Regions from separate parts of the Streptosporangium fragile genome, predicted to be linked through region 2. Evidence: riboswitches for the same ligand, from Rfam matches in the RefSeq annotation. Region 2 holds a riboswitch; each other region holds the start of a gene.
The links. A riboswitch is a leader RNA that binds a small molecule or an ion and turns the genes downstream of it on or off. The one in region 2 is predicted to bind cyclic di-AMP.

Region 1: another riboswitch for cyclic di-AMP. It lies ahead of ABD841_RS34375 (VldE C-terminal domain-containing protein); the one in region 2 lies ahead of ABD841_RS27015 (C40 family peptidase).
Region 3: another riboswitch for cyclic di-AMP. It lies ahead of ABD841_RS07145 (CHAP domain-containing protein); the one in region 2 lies ahead of ABD841_RS27015 (C40 family peptidase).

What each region holds. Positions count from the first base shown of each region.
Region 1 is NZ_BAAAVI010000078.1:9,114-14,490, forward strand. It holds gene ABD841_RS34370 (AfsR/SARP family transcriptional regulator) at 1-2,099, shown strand, start outside; cyclic di-AMP (ydaO/yuaA leader) riboswitch at 2,436-2,573, shown strand; gene ABD841_RS34375 (VldE C-terminal domain-containing protein) at 2,575-3,549, shown strand; gene ABD841_RS34380 (Lrp/AsnC family transcriptional regulator) at 3,585-4,049, opposite strand; gene ABD841_RS34385 (Glu/Leu/Phe/Val dehydrogenase family protein) at 4,162-5,217, shown strand; gene ABD841_RS34390 (hypothetical protein) at 5,372-5,377, shown strand, end outside.
Region 2 is NZ_BAAAVI010000046.1:53,381-58,757, reverse strand. It holds gene ABD841_RS27020 (C40 family peptidase) at 1-817, shown strand, start outside; cyclic di-AMP (ydaO/yuaA leader) riboswitch at 1,522-1,681, shown strand; gene ABD841_RS27015 (C40 family peptidase) at 1,800-2,339, shown strand; gene ABD841_RS27010 (gluzincin family metallopeptidase) at 2,644-3,492, shown strand; gene ABD841_RS27005 (M48 family metallopeptidase) at 3,489-4,766, shown strand; gene ABD841_RS27000 (glycosyltransferase family 4 protein) at 4,763-5,377, shown strand, end outside.
Region 3 is NZ_BAAAVI010000007.1:138,770-144,146, reverse strand. It holds gene ABD841_RS07160 (hypothetical protein) at 1-620, opposite strand, end outside; gene ABD841_RS07155 (oxidoreductase) at 848-1,714, shown strand; gene ABD841_RS07150 (TetR/AcrR family transcriptional regulator) at 1,733-2,311, shown strand; cyclic di-AMP (ydaO/yuaA leader) riboswitch at 2,832-2,972, shown strand; gene ABD841_RS07145 (CHAP domain-containing protein) at 2,991-3,695, shown strand; gene ABD841_RS07140 (helix-turn-helix transcriptional regulator) at 3,880-4,776, opposite strand; gene ABD841_RS07135 (oxidoreductase) at 4,931-5,377, shown strand, end outside.

The DNA.
Region 1 (5,377 bases), on a different contig from region 2:
AGCCGAGCCCGCCGCTGCAGCGGCTGCACCGCCAGATCCTGGCCGGACACGCCGACCTCACCCCGCCGGCGGGCGCGACCGGCGCGACCGGCGCCCAGCCCGGCGCGCCGGTGGTGCCCAGGCAGCTTCCCCGGGACATCGGAGGCTTCATCGGCAGGGCGGCGGAGCTGGCGCGCCTGAGCGCGCTCGCGCACCCGGGGGAGCGCTCCGGGGCACCGGTGATCGGCACCATCGACGGCATGGCCGCGGTCGGGAAGACCGCGCTCGCCGTGCACGCCGCGCACCGGCTGGCCGACCGGTTCGCCGACGGGCAGCTCTTCATCGATCTGCACGGGTTCACGCAGGGGATGCCCCCGGTCGACCCGGCCGACGCCCTCGGCCGGATGCTGGGCGCCCTGGGCGTGCCCGGCGAGCAGATCCCTCCCGATCTCGACGCCCGCGCCGCCCTGTACCGCACCCGGCTGGCCGGTCGGCGCGTGCTGATCCTGCTGGACAACGCGGCCGAGGAGAGCCAGGTCCGGCCCCTGCTGCCCGGCGCTCCCGGCTGCCTGACCCTGATCACCAGCCGCAGGCGGCTGGCCGGCCTGGAAGACGTCCGGCGGCTCTCCCTGGACGTCCTCCCGCGCGACGAGGCGCTCGCCCTGTTCACCCGCACCGCAGGGGAGCGGCGCCTCGCCGGCCAGCCGGCCGGGCCGCTCACCGAGATCGTCGAGCTGTGCGGCCGCCTGCCGCTGGCGATCCGCGTCGCCGCCGCCCGCCTGCGGAGCCGGCCCGGCTGGACGCCGGCGCACCTGGCCGACCGGCTCCGCGACCGCCAGCACCGCCTCGGCGAGCTCGAAGTCGACCGGCTCAGCGTCACGACCGCCATGGACCTGTCGTACCACCGCCTCGGCTCGGACCTACAGGGCATGTACCGGCTGCTCGGCCTGCACCCGGGGCCCGACATCGAGCGGCACGCGGCCGCGGCCCTCGCCGGCACCACCCTCCAGCACGCCGACCGGCTCCTCGACGACCTGGTCGACGCCCACCTGCTGCAGGAGCCGGTCTCGGGCCGGTACCGCTTCCACGACCTGCTGCGCGCGCACGCCACCGCCACCCTGGCCGACGAGGACACCGAGATCGACCGGCGCACCGCCCTGACCCGGCTGTTCGACCACTACGTCTCCGCCGTCCCGGCCGCCGCGGAGCCGGCCCACCCCGGTGCGGCCGACCACGTCCCCCGCGTCCGGAGGCCGGTCGGCCCGGTGCCGCTTCCCGGCGGCCCGGCCCGCGGGGCGGAGTGGCTGGACGCCGAGTTGGCCAACCTGCTCGCCGCCGCCGCGCACGCCGCCGGGCACGGCTGGCCCGTCCACGCCCGCCGCCTCGCGGTGGTTCTCCAGCGCCACCTGCACACCCGCGCTCACCACGCCCGCGTCCCGCATGCCGCCCTCGCCCCCGTCGGCGCCGACCGCGATCGCGAGCTCGCCGCACTGTGCGGCCTCGGAGACGTCCATCTCGCGCAGGGGCGGTCCGGCGAGGCCGCCGAGTGCTTCGAGCAGGCCCTGGAGATCGCGCGAGCCGTCATCGGCCGCGGTGGCGGGCCTGACGCGCCCCGCGCGCACGCCCGGCCGGCCCCGGGCCGGTCCGCCGAGTACTCCGACTACCCCGACTACCCCGCGTATTCCGAGTACTCCGACTACCCCGACTACCCCGCGTATTCCGAGTACTCCGAGTACGCGCTGGAGATCGCACGCGCCACCGGTGACCGCGACGGTGAGCTCCGCGCGCTGACCGGCCTCGGCTTCGTCCACCTCCTCCGGGGCGAGTACCGGACCGCCGCCGACCACTACCGGCGCGCGCTGAAGATCGCCCGCCGGGTCGGAGACCGCGGCGCCCAGTTCGAGGGGCTGTACGGCCTCGCCCGCGCCCACCAGGCCACCGGTCACCCCGCCAAAGCGCTCGTCTACCACCAGGCCGCCCTCGACATCGCCCGGGATTCCGGTCATCCCGCCGACCAGGCGCGCTCCCAGCCCGGCCCGCGCGCTCCGCGCGTGCGCAACGCGTCCACGAGCCGCCCCCGCCCGCGGGCGACCCTGCCGGGACGCTCGGAGTGGTTCTGAGCGGGCCGGGACGGACGGAGCCCTGCCCTCGCGTCCCCCCTCCGCGCGCCCGTCCGGGTGCTCGTGTGTCCCGGCGCCCCGCGCTCCCGTCCGGGTCTCATGTGTCCCGGTGCCCCGCGAGCCTGTCCGGGCACTCATGCGTTCCGGCGCTCTCCGCGCGCTCGCCCGGAGCTCTGTCCGGAGGTCCCACGCCCGCCGGAGGCGGACCGTGACACCGACACGTGTTGTCCCTTTTGTGTCGGTCTGTAGTCAATAGCGAGTCGATCGGTGTTTTGTGCCTGATTGGGTTCACATGACCGGCTATTTACTACTAAGCTCCGTTCTGCCTCGGCTGTACCAGCCGACATGCCTAATCCCAGGCGCCTCGCCCGGGAACCGGGGACCCACCGCACCCGGGGTGAATCCACTTCCGTGGACGGGCTTCCTCCAGCCCGAACCCGTCAGCTAACCCGGTCGGCAGATGAGAGGAAGACACGTGACAGCCACGTCCCCCACGTTCCGCCGTCATGCGACCGTCGTGGTCGGCGCCTTCGCCGCCGTCGCGCTCGCGCTGGGTCCCGCAGAGGCGGGGCTCGCAGCCCCCAAGCCGACCGAGAGCGAGCTCCGTGCCGATCTGGCCGAGCTCGGCAAGAAGGCCGACACGCTGGGCCGCGCCTACCGGGCCAAGCGCGAGTCGCTCAAGAAAGCGCAGAAGGCCGAAGCCGCAGCGAAGGAGAGCCTGCGGAAGGCCGAGGAGGCCTACGCCGAAGCCAGGAACCAGGTCGTCTCCGCCGCGCTGGTCCGTTACCAGAGCAGCGCGGGAACCCTGCCCTCCGTCCTGCTCACCCTCGGCCTGAGCGGCGCCGCGGTGACGGAGCAGCTCACCGTCCTGGAGGTCGCCCAGCTGCGGGGCTTCGCCGCCGGCCTCCACGGCAGCAAGCAGGCCGTGGAGAAGGCCACCCGTCTCGCCGACGAGATCGAGGCGGAGGTCGAGGAGCTCGGGAGCCGGCGCGCGGAGACCCGGGAGGCGATCGGCGACCTCAAAGGCAGGCTCGACCGGCTCGTCCCCACCGGCTCGGGCCGCCGCGCCGACGGCACCTGGGCCCCCCAGCAGCCCACCGGCACCGACAACATCACCGACCGGACCCGCACCATGCGCGACACCATCAAGAAGCGCTTCGACCTCCCGTACGAGGTCGGCTGCTACCGCTCGGGCAACGACGGTGGCGAGCACCCCCTGGGCCGCGCCTGCGACTTCATGATGAGCAGCGGCGGCGCGATGCCCACGGCGGCCAACCTCAAACTCGGCGACGAGATCGCCGCCTGGACCCTGGAGAACAGGGACAAGCTCGGCGTCAAGTACGTGATCTGGCGCCAGCGCATCAACCACGGCTCCGGCTGGCGCGCCATGGAGGACCGGGGGAGCATCACCCAGAACCACTACGACCACGTGCACATCTCGATGCACTGATAAAGGGACGAATAGCATCCCGCCCAGGAGTGGATCTAAGAGGGTTCGGGGAGGCGGGTGGGGGCGGTGTTGCTGACTTGCTGGAAGATCACCGATGTGCGGAATCCAGTGACCTCCCGGCGCTTGCTGAGTCGGTCGGTGAGGAAAGAGTGCAGGCTGTCAAGATCTTGAACGGCGACGTGGAGGACGAAGTCGTCGCCTCCGGAAAGCACAAATACGCTGAGGACCTGGGGAAGTCCGCCGGCGAAGTCCTGGAAGGCGTCGATGACGCTGCGGCTCAGCGGGCGAATCTGAACCGACACCAGGGCCTGGACCCGGCGGTTGAGCGCGGCGGGGTCGATATCCGCGTGGTAGCCGCGGATGACGCCTCGCCGGGTAAGCGCGCGGACGCGTTCCAGGCAGGTCGAGGGTGCCACGCCGAGCTTTCGGGCGAGCTCCCGGTTGGACTGCCGCGCATCTGTTTGGAGAAGCCGCACAATTTCCGAATCAAGTTCATCCACGACCAGGATGTTACTGGCTCTTCCGGTCAATCGTTCGGTAAACCCTCTCAGAGCACGGCAGATGCCGGGCAGAACGGTTACCGTCGACTGACTACGCGAGAAGGGAAAGCCCATGCTGGACCACGAAAAAATCCTCATCCGGCGGGGCCCGCGCTCAGATCTACCAGTGATCCTCGCCCTTCACTCCACGGCACTGGGCCCGGCCGCGGGAGGGCTCCGGCTCTGGCACTACCCCGATTGGCGCGATGGCCTTACCGACGCTCTTCGCCTGTCGGCCGCGATGACACTCAAGTTCGCGGTGGCCGGGCTGACCAGCGGCGGCGGAAAGACCGTCGTGGCCCTGCCACAAGGCACCCGGCTGGATTCGGCCCGGCGCCGGGACGTCATGTACGACGTCGCCGACATGATCGACTCGATGGACGGGAGCTACGCGGTCGGCCCGGATGTGGGGACGGCCCCAGCCGACATGGCGGTGATCGGGGAGGTCACCCCGCACGTGTTCTGCAAGCCGGAAGACCTGGGCGGAAGCGGCGACTCGTCCCCGCACACCGCGCAAGGGACGCTCGCCGCGCTGCGCGCCCTCAGCCGACGCCTGTACGGCGACGCGAACCTCGAAGGCCGCCGCATGGCACTGATCGGCCTGGGTCACGTCGGGGAACACCTCGCCCGTCTGCTGGCCGCCGAGGGAGTCGAACTAACCGTCACCGACATCGACACCTCCAAGATGGAGATCGCCGAGGATCTCGGCGCCGCCTGGCGCAGCCCCGACGAGATCGTCACCGCAGACGTCGACGTTCTGATCCCCGCCGCGCTCGGCGGCGTGCTGACCACGCAGGTCGTGGGGGATCTGCGCTGCCGTGCCGTGGTCGGGCCGGCGAACAACCAGCTGGCCACCCCCGAGGTCGCCGAACTGCTGCATCAGCGGAGCATTGTCTGGATCCCGGACTACGTGGCGAGTGCGGGTGGTGCCATCAACGCGATAACCACGGAGCTGTACGAATTCGGCGCCGACCAAGCCCGCGCCCGGGTCAACGCCATCGAAGGCACCGTTACCGCTCTCCTGGAGACCGCCGATGATCTCGGTGTAACCCCCGATCAAGCGGCACACGAGATGGCGCAGCGCCGTATCCGCGCGGCCGTTCCCGAAAGCCTCTCGCATCCGCACTGAGGCATGAAGCGCCTCCTGCCGGGGACTCTACGGTCATCGGTGTGCGCCGTGAGGCGTTGTGATTCGAGTCCGGGCGGGGCGCGGCGCGCCTTCGCTCTGCTCTACCCGCTCCATGCGCGTTCGAGCAGAGGTGAACTGCGAGGGGTGCGGCCGGATGGCT
Region 2 (5,377 bases):
GTACAACCAGGCCTCCGAGAAGTGGAAGCGCGCCAGGAAGAAGTACCGGGCGCTCAACGACGACCTCACCCGCCAGGGCGAGAGGGTCGCCGGGCTGCGTACGGAGCTCGTCACCATGGCCGTCAGCACCTACCAGTTCGGGTCGATCACCGGCTGGGAGGGCATGGTCAGCCAGACCGATCCCGGCGCCCTGCTGAGCGGACTGGCCGCGGTCGACCAGCTGTCGGCCAGCCGTGCCCAGTCCCTGCACGCCTTCGACGAGGCCACCAAGGAGCTGCGCGACAGCCGCGACAAGGCCAAGGACGCCCTGGCGGAGGCCGACCGGACGCGCGACGAGCTGGCCGTGGAGAAGGCCAGGGTCGAGAAAATGATCAAGGCTCAGCAGAAGGTCCTGCGCGAGGTCGGCGCCTACAACCCCGGTAATCCCGACAGCGCGGGCATCCAGTACAACGGCCCGGCCTCGGGCAACGCCCGCGCCGCCCTGGAGTTCGCCTTCGCCCAGGTCGGCAAGCCCTACCAGTACGGCGGCACCGGCCCCGGCGGCTGGGACTGCTCCGGCCTGGTCCAGGCCGCCTGGCGCAGCGGCGGGGTCAGCCTGCCACGCACGACCTGGGAGCAGTGGAGCTGGGGTGCCGGCCGCAAGGTCTCGCTGAACGATCTGCAGCCGGGCGACCTCATCTTCAGTGAGGGGCTCGGCCACGTCAGCCTCTACGCGGGCGACGGCAAGATCGTGCACGCTCCGCAGACCGGCGATGTCGTCAAGGTCGTCCCTCTCTCGGCGTACGGCCGTCGCCTCGTCGGGGCCGTCCGCCCCTGACGCGCCCGCGGGTGCCGCCCGGCCCGCGCCGGTCTGTCGTTCCGTACGCACGTCTCCCGTACGCACGTCTCCCGTACGCGCGTCTCGCGCCGGTCTGTCGTTCCGTACGCACGTCTCCCGTACGCGCGTCTCGCGCCGGTCTGGCGTGCCGTGCGTTCGTTTCGTGCTGGTCTGTAGCTTCGTCGTCTGTTTCGCGTGCCGGCCCGTCCCGAGCGCCGGGACCGGTGCCCTCCGTCTGTCCCGAGCCCGTCACCGCCCCCGTCACCGTGGGGTCCGGCATCGTCGACGCCGCCTCCGGCCGCATCCGTGGCTCCGCACCCAGCCCTGTCCACGCCCCCGTCCGCGGCGTCCGTTCCCGCGCCGGGCGCCGACCCGTCTGTCTCCCGGTCCGACGGAGATCAAACCGAGATCAACACCAATGTGACATATGTTACAGAAGTGATGAATTGCGGGGAGTGATTCGTAAGATGTGACGAGAGTCATATCTCGATAGCATAAATAGCGATTAAGCAGGGATAACGGGAAGATCACGAGGCGTTTTTGATCTTCAAAGTTGGTGAATGCTTTGCCGGATGGTGGAGATCCGGGTACCTTCTGGCCTCGCGGCCGCACGCCATGCTGCCGCGGTCCAGATCGGCCTCCGGGCCGATGCCCCATAGAAATCCAACCGGCCGCCGCTCCCTCGACCCGGGGTGCGCCCCCGTCGCGGTGGCCTGCCGAATTCGTGCAGCCAGGAGGCACGAAACCGGGGACCCAAAAGGCCCGCGAAAGCATGGTCAGGGGTGAATCGGCATTTTTATGCCGTAGGGCATCTTCCAGGCCCGAATCCGTCAGCTAACCCGGTAGGCATCAGTGGAAGTCCCAAGGAGAAATCCTGTCTACCACCCTGCACAACCCCCGTCTGTCGCGCCTTTTCCGCCTCTCCATCGGCGGGTTCGCCCTCACCCTGACCGCCTCAGCCGGAGCGGTCACGCTGGGGTCCATGACGGCGGAGGCGATGGCGGACACCGCGCCCACGCTCCAGGTCAACGGCACCGCGAGCGGCTCCGAGCAGGTCCAGAGCACCGACGGGACCGAGACTCGGACCGAGAGCGAGGCCAAGACCAAGGCCAAGGCCAAGGCGAAGGCCAAGGCCAAGCTGAGCAAGGCCGCGTTGCAGAAGGTGCGGGCTCGAAAGGCCGTTTCGGTGGCCAAGAAGCAGGTCGGCGATCCGTACCGGTGGGGAGCCTCCGGTCCCGGCGCGTTCGACTGCTCAGGGCTCGTCCAGTTCGCCTGGCGCAAGGCCGGCGTGTCCCTCCCCCGGATCACGCACAGCCAGTACCGGGCGATCAGGAAGAAGGTCTCGTGGAGCAATCTGCGCCCCGGTGACCTGCTGTTCTTCAGTGGGAAGGGCCACGTCGGCATGTACGTCGGCAACGGTCGCATGGTCCACTCGCCGAGCAGCGGAAAGACGGTCCGGATCGTGAAGCTGGAGGGGTACTACCGGTCCTCCTTCGCCGGAGCGGCCCGGCCCGGAGCCTGAGCAACGGACACCGGCCCCGTCCATCCCCAGGGAAGGACGGGGCCGCTCCATGCGTGGTGCGCACACCGGCGGATCGGCGGCCGTCGATCGACGCGCCCGCCACCGTGGAGATCGACGCGCCCGCCACCGTGGAAAGGCGGCTCCCGCCCGTGCCGCACGGGTTCACCCGGCGCCTCGACGGCCTCCCGCCTACCGCCGGTGGTCGACCCCGGTGTCCTCACCTCGGAGGGCACCTTCGCGCGTCGGCTCTCGCCCGGGGCGTGAACCCGGGCACCGTCCGGCGGTCACGGTAGCATCGGGCCGTATGTCCGTCCCGAAGGGGCGTCGCGCCGTGCTCGCCGGGATGCTGGCGCTGATGAGCGCCGGGCCGCTGCTCACCGGGGCCGGGCCGTCGCCCGCCGGGGCCGCGTGGCCCCCGCGCGACCGCGACCTCCCACCCGGCCTTCCTGACCTCCCGGGCGACGTTCCGGAGCTGTGGCCGGGGGAGGCCGCCGCCGTCCGCGGCGAGCACTCCCTGGTGATCGGACACCGCGTCCCGCCCGCCGTCCTGCGCGACCTGGCGGTCAGGGCCGACCGCGCCCGCCGCGCGGTCGGAGCGGTCTGGGGGCCGGTGCGGGCGCTGGTCCTGTTCCCCGCCACCGACGCCGAGGCGGCGGCGCTCGCCGGAGCCGGAAGCACCCGAGGTCTGGCCGCGATGGCGACCGCGGACCGGGTGATCGTCCTGCCGTCGGGCTACGCGCGGCTCACCCCGACCGGCCGGGACGTGGTGATCACACACGAGCTCACCCATGTGGCCACCGGCGCGACCCGGGGCGGCCGGGTGCCGATGTGGTTGTCGGAGGGGTTCGCCGACTACGTGGGCTACCGCGGTGCCGGGATCCCGGTCCGAGTGGCCGCCGCCGAGCTGGCCGCGGAGGTACGGGCGGGCATCGTGCCCGCCGGCCTGCCGGGGCCCGCGGACTTCGCCCCCGGCGCCCCCCGGCTGGCCCAGGCGTATGAGGAGGCCTGGCTCGCCTGCCGGTTCGTCGTGGAGCGCTTCGGCGAGAAGGCCCTGGTGAGGCTCTACGGTAGCGATACCGGGACCACGCTGGGCCTGCCGGAGGCCGAGCTCACCGAGGCCTGGCGCGACTACCTGCGGAAGGAACTCGCATGACGCTGAGCACGACGGGCAGGCCCTCCGGCATGCGCGCGGCGGGATGGGCGCTGGCCGCCCTGGGGGCGGTCACGCTGGCCGTCGTGGCGTTCACCACGCCCTGGCGGGCGCTGCCCGGGAGCGCTCCGGAGGTCGTCCCCGATCCGGCCCGCGACTTCACCCCCGCCCAGATCGCCCGCGCCGAGACGTTCGACGCGCTGGTCAGTGTCCCCGCCTACCTGTCGCTCGGCCTGACCCTGGTCGTCGCCGGGGTGCTGGTGGCCACCCCGCTGGGCGCGCGGCTGGTCGGCCGCCTGCGCGGCCCGTGGTGGCTGCGGGCTCTGCTGGGTGTCGCGGCGCTGTCGGCGGCGACCGAGGTTCTGCGCTGGCCGCTGGGCATGTGGTCGGAGACCCATCTGCGTGACTTCGGGCTGTCCACCCAGACCTGGCTGCCCTGGGCGGCCGACCGGCTCAAGAACATCGGCGTCAGGACCGCGCTGATCGCGATCATGGTGCTGGCCGTGATCGCACTGGCGCGACGCTACCGGCGCTGGTGGATCCCCGCGGCGGCCGGGGCGTTCGGGCTGACCCTGCTGGCGTCGTTCGCCTACCCGGTGGTGATCGAGCCGCTCTTCAACGACTTCCGGCCGATGGCCGACGGCCGGCTCCGCGACGACCTGCTGGCCATGGCCGCCAGGGACGGCGTGCCGGTCGACGACGTGCTCGTCGCCGACGCCTCCCGCCGGACCACCGCGCTCAACGCCTACGTCTCCGGCTTCGGCGCGACCCGCAGGATCGTGGTCTACGACACCCTGCTCCAGGCGCCCGCCGACGAGGTCGAGCTGGTGGTGGCGCACGAGCTGGGCCACGCCAAGGCGGGCGACGTGCTGGCGGGCACGCTCGTCGGCGGTCTGGGGGCGGCCTTCGGCGCCTGCCTTCTCTACCTGGTGACCGCGGCGCCGGGGGTACGGCGGCGGGCCGAGGTCTCCTCACTCGGCGACCCGCGGGCGACGGCCCTGCTGATGGGGGCACTGAGTCTGGCCACGGTCCTGTCGGGACCGGCCACGAACCTGGTCAGCAGACACATCGAGGCCCGTGCCGACGCCCACGCGCTGGATCTCACCCGGGACCCGGCGACGTTCGTGGCCATGCAGAAACGCCTCTCGGTCACCAACATTTCCGATTTGTCACCTGATGTCATCGAATATGTGCTCTATGTGTCCCATCCTCCGGCGCCGGAGCGCATCGCCATGGCGCGCTCCTGGGCCCTGCTGAACGGGTTCCGGGAGCCGTGAAACGCACACTCGTCATCACGAACGACTTCCCGCCCCGGGCCGGCGGCATCCAGTCGTTCGTGCACGGCCTCACCTCCCGCCGCCCGCCGGACTCGGTGGTCGTCTACGCCCCCGACTGGCCCGGCTGCGCGGACTTCGACGTGCGGCAGCTGTACCCGGTCGTGCGGCACCCCACCTCGGTGATGCTGCCCACGCCCGCCGTCGCCCGCCGGGCCGCCGGCCTGGTCGCCGAGTTCGGGTGCGACACCGTGGTCTTCGGGGCGGCGGCCCCGCTCGGGCTGCTCGCGCCCCGGATGCGCGCGGCGGGCGCGCGGCGGGTCGTCATGGTCACCCACGGCCACGAAGCGGCCTGGGCGGGCCTCCCGGTCGGCCGTCACCTGCTGGCGCGGATCGGCGCGCACGCCGACGTCGTCACCTACCTGGGCGAGTACACCCGCAGGCGGCTGGCCGGGACGATCCCGGAGGACAGGCTCGTCCGGCTCGCGCCCGGCGTGGACACCGCGGTGTTCCACCCGGACGCCGACGGTGGGCGGGTGCGCGCGAGGCTGGGCCTGGGGGAGCGGCCGGTGGTGGTCTGCCTGTCGAGGCTGGTGCCGCGCAAGGGCCAGGAC
Region 3 (5,377 bases), on a different contig from region 2:
GCGAGCCAGGTGAAGTAGTGGTCGCGGTGGATCAGGCCGTTGCGGACCAGCGAGGTGCCGAGGACGACGGTGCGCTCCGCGGGGCGGGGCCCGCGCAGGGGCTGCGCGCGCAGCCACCCGAAGTCGTGGGTGACCAGCTCGGCACCCCTGTCCCGTACGGCCTGGGCGAGTTCGGCGGGGACGGGCAGCGCCGTGAAGATCGAGAGCCGTCCCGCGCGGGCGGCGGCGCGCAGCCTGAGCCCGGCGGCCACGCCGAGGACGGTCCGGAGCCGGCCGGCCTTCCCCCGGGCCCGCAGCAGGGGCGTGCCCAGCGGCGCGGCGAGCAGCTCCAGGAGCCTGATGGTGGCCAGGCCGTCGTCGACGATCACGATCCGGCCGGGGAAGGCCGTGAGCCAGCGGGCCTGGACCTTGCCGGAGAAGGCGTCGCCCACCGCCCAGGTCGCGCCCCGGCGGGGCCGGGGCACGTCTGGCTCGGGGGCGGTGAGCTCCAGGCCGGGCGGCAGGTCGAGGTGGTCGAGTTCGCGGCCCGTCACGGCCAGCGGGCGCAGCCTGGCCCGGGGCACGAGACGGCTGCGCGGGCCGAGCAATCCCGCGTGGTGGGCCTCCACGGCGCAGAGCATCTGCAACGGGGACTCCACCCACGCAACGGCCGAACCCTGCTCCCGCGCGTGGTCTCGACCGTCCTCCACGCCGGGCGATGACCCGTTCACGACCGCCTCAACGTAACTTGGCGATCTTACACCCCCGGGAACTGGGGGTGAACAGCCGACTACGCGCGCTTGCGCCCACTTGTGACACCCCCTACCGTGGTGTACGGAACCGTTTCGTACACCACGAGGAGCGAGCGATGTGGACTCCCGACGACATCCCCGACCTGACCGGCCGCACCGCGGTGGTCACCGGGGCCACCGGCGGCATCGGCCTGCCGACGGCGCTGGAGCTGGCCCGGCACGGCGCGAGGGTCGTCCTGACCGCGCGTGACCCCGGGCGGGGCCGGGCCGCGCTGGAGACGATCAGGTCGGCGGTCCCGGGAGCGGCCGTCGAGATCGGCGCGCTGGACCTGGCCGACCTGGGCTCGGTGCGCGCGTTCGCGGCGACCGTCGAGGAGCCGCTGGACCTGCTGGTCAACAACGCCGGGATCGGCATGATCCCCCGGCGGACCACCGCCGACGGGTTCGAGGCCCAGTTCGGCACCAACCATCTCGGCCACTTCGCGCTGACCGGGCTGCTCCTGCCCCGCCTGCTCGCCCGCCCGGGGGCCCGGGTGGTCACGGTCTCCAGCGACGCGCACGCCATGGGCAGGATCGACTTCGACGACCTGGGCCTGGAGCGCCGGTACGGCAGGTTCTCCGCCTACGGGCGTTCCAAGCTCGCCAACCTGCTGTTCGCCACGGAACTGCAGCGCCGCGCCGACGCCGCGGGCGTGGGCCTGCTGAGCCTGGCGAGCCACCCGGGCGCGACGGCCACCGGGATCGTGAAGCTGGGGCCGGTCAACGCCCTGCTGCGCCTGGTGATGCAGTCACCCGCCAAGGGCGCCGTACCTTCCCTTTACGCGGCCACCTCCCCCGACGCGAAGGGCGGGGAGTTCGTCGGCCCGGGCCTGAAGGCGGTGCGCCGCTCACCGCAGGCGACGGATACGGCGCTGGCCCGGCGACTGTGGGAGGTCTCCGAGGAGCTGACCGGCGTACGATTCGAGGTGGCCCGGCAGCACTGACGATCCAGCGGAGGCACCTTGCGTCTTGACCCCCTGCGGGAGCGGGCGATTCTGGACGCGACCCTGGAGTTGCTGTCCGAGGTCGGGTACGACCGGATGTCCATCGACCAGATCGCCAAGCGGGCCAGCGCCAGCAAGGCGACGATCTACCGTCGCTGGCCGGGCAAGGAGGCCCTGGTCGTCGACCTGGTCTGCAACCACCTGGAGAGCGACGTCCCGGCCCCACCCGACACCGGGTCGATGCGCGGCGACCTGGTCGAGGTCGTGGCCGGTTTCTGCCGGGTCGTGGAGCAGAAGCACGCCATGATCTTCGGCCTGTTCACGGCGCTGCTCGTCTCCCCCGAGCTGGCCGCCGCCCTGCGCGACCACGTGCCCAGGCCCGATATCACGGGCACCACGCCGCTGCTCGACCGCGCCAGGGAGCGCGGCGAGCTGCCGGGCCACGTCGATCCGGCGGAGATCAGGAAGGTCACCGAGGCGATGGTGTGGCATCGCCTGTTCTTCACCGGCAGACCGCTCGACCGGGCGTTCGCCGAGGAGACGGTCGACCGGTTCCTGCTCCCCCTGATCCGCGCCTGGTCGGCTCCCGGGGAGTGAGACCGCTCAGCGGCGGTCGTGCCCCCGGAGCACTCTCCGGAGGGCCGGAGATCACTGTGACCTTTCCATGGCTTTCATGATGCTGTGCGTACCTTCACCACACTTTTTACTATCGAAATCGTGTTCGATTAAATCGTGACCATGGAACGGCCCGGCGGGGCACCCCCGCCCGGCTTCCGTCGCGCCCGCCGACGAAGATCGGCCGACTCGCGAAGCGGGCCGGAATCCCCGCGCACAGCGGGGTTCCGGCCCCGGATCACCCCTTCACTCCGGCGGCCGGATCCGGCGCGTCCGGCGCCGGAACGGACCTCCGCCACCCCTTTCCTCCGGCCGGGTGGCGCCCTGTTGTACCCCCCGTTTTCGGACGTAGTACCAAGCGATGGCAATGTGTCGCATTTGTAATCTTCTGTCCGAATCCCGTAGCTTCATCTCGTTCGTGGCGAACGCCTAGGTCTATCGAGACCTGAGCGTTGCCGTCACATTGCCCGACCGCGCTTCACCTGGGCGGACCTCGTCCCGGTGAGCACGGCCGCCGAATCCGCGACACCCGTCGCAGAACCGGGGAACCACGTTCCTGGGGTGAATCAGCGCATACCGCGCCGTAGGGCACTTCCCAGCCCGAACCCGTCAGCTAACCCGGTAGGCGGAATGGAAGCGAAGCAAGGAGTCGAACCCCCGCATGGCCAAGTACCGCCCCACCCCCAACGCCCCCCACCTCACGCGGATCGTTCTGGGCGCGTCCATCGCCCTCACCGCCGGCATCGCCGCCCCCGCCGCGTTCGCCGACAGCCACCCCCCGCTGAGCGCCCCGCCCGCCGAGTCCGTCAACACCCCCAAGAGCGCCTCGCCGGCGAAGACCCCCCTGGAGATCCAGGCGGAGAAGCTGCCCAAGGTGTCGGCCGCCCAGGTCCTGGAGCTGGCCGCCAAGCAGATCGGCATCCGCGAGAACGCCCAGGGTGGCGGGACCAAGTTCCACGACTGGTACATGTCCTCCTCCCGCGCCAAGGAGACCGTCGCCCGTGACGGCGGCTCCGTCCGCGCCTACGCCAACGCCCCCTGGTGCGCGATGTTCGTCTCCTGGATCGGCGAGCAGGCGGGCATCCGGCCCACCATGGGCTGGGACGCCTACACCGTCACCCACGCCAAGTGGTTCAAGGCCAACAAGCACTGGGGCCAGACCCCCAAGCCCGGCGCCGTGGTCTACTTCGACTGGAACGGCAGCAAGAACCTCGACGCGATCGACCACGTCGGCTTCGTGAAGAAGGACAACGGCGACGGCACGATCACCACGATCGAGGGCAACACCGGCGTCGGCCGCGTCGAGCAGCGCGTCCGTCCCAAGTCCCAGGTCGTCGGCTACGGCTACCCGGTCTACGCCGGGTAGGCCGCGCGCAGCGTCCACCCGCCACGGCGACGCGTGACCCGCGCCGTCCGTGGCACCCGCCGGACCCCCACCCGGCCCGCAACGCCCAGGGGCGCCGCTCGACCGAGCGGCGCCCCTGGGCGTTGGACGCCGGGCCCCGTGTCCTCCGTGCGGGCCGCCGGAGTCGGCGGCGGCCGCGGGCCGCTCACTGCCCGTCGAGGGTCTCCCGGTGGGTGGCGCGGCGGGTCCGCTCGTCACCTGAGGCGGTGAGGCTGCCCAGGATGGCGAGGAGTTCGGCGTTGCGGGTGCCGGGTTCGGCGTGGAAGACGACGAGGATCAGGCCGTCGGTGCCGTTGATGGTGAGTTTGTCGGAGTGCAGGTCGAGTTCGCCGACCTGAGGATGGTTCAGACGGACGATGTGTCCGCGTTTGGGTTGTACGTCGTGGCGGGCCCACAAACGGCGGAACTGCTCGCTGCGTACGGACAACTCCCCGACGAGTTCCTGCAGCCGCGGATTGTCGACGTCCGGCCCGACGTGGGCGCGCAGGCTGGCGACCCCCTCCTCGACGGTCCTCTCCCAGTCCCGCCGCAGGTCCCGTTCGGCCTCGTCCAGGAGAACCGCCTGGAGCAGGTTGACGCCGGGCGCATAGTTGGGGGAGAGCGCGGCGGCGAGGGAGTTGACGGCGAGCAGGTCGGTGAACTTGTTCTGGACGTAGGCGGGGTTGCCGGTCCAGCCGTCGATGAGCCGGAGGATGCTCGACGGCACCTGCTCGGGTGTGCGCGGCCGCTTGGCGCGGGTGCGGGCGGACGGGCGCCGGCCGCCCCGGTGCGCGCCCGCCAACCCGATGAGATGGGCGGTGGCGTCGGCATCCAGGCGCAGGACCAGGGCGAGGGATCGGAGGACCTGTTCGGAGGGGTTGCGGTCGCGGCCCTGTTCGAGGCGCAGATAGTAGTCGGAGCTGATGCCGGCGAGCATGGCGACTTCCTCGCGGCGTAGTCCCGGTACCCGGCGCAGGCCGCCGCCGGGAAGCCCGGCGTCCTCGGGCCGGACCTGGGCCCGGCGGGCGCGCAGGAACTCACCCAGCGCGTTCGTTCCGTCCATGCCTCAACGGTAGGCCCACCGCCCCGGGAGTGACTGTCCCTGCCGGTCCCAGGAACAGCGGGGCACTGCCACCTGCGGGCGTCCTGCCGGACGATGGTCATCGCCAGGTCGCCCGGGAGCGGCGACCGGTTTCCCGGTGAGAAGAACGAGAGGGATGACCATGCCTGCAAGCGTTGGCGGTGGGAGCGTTACTCCGGCAGAGGGCCTGACGCTGTCCCGTATGGGCTACGGAGCCATGCAACTGGCCGGGCCGCGCGTCTTCGGCCCGCCCAGGGACCGTGACCAGGCCCTGGCGGTGCTGCGCGAGGTGGTGGAGTCCGGGATCACCCACATCGACACCGCGGACTTCTACGGGCCCGCGGTGGTCAACGAGCTGATCAAGGAGGCCCTGCACCCCTACCCGGCCGACCTGCGCATCGTGACCAAGGTCGGTGCGCGGCGCGGCGGTGACGGCAGCTGGATCCCGTCGCTGGACCCGGAGGACCTCAAGGACCAGGTCCGCGAGAACCTGGAGAACCTCGGCCTGGACGCCCTGGACGTGGTGAATCTGCGGGTCGGCTCCGCCGAAGGCACCGATGACGCTCCGCTGGCCGACCAGTTC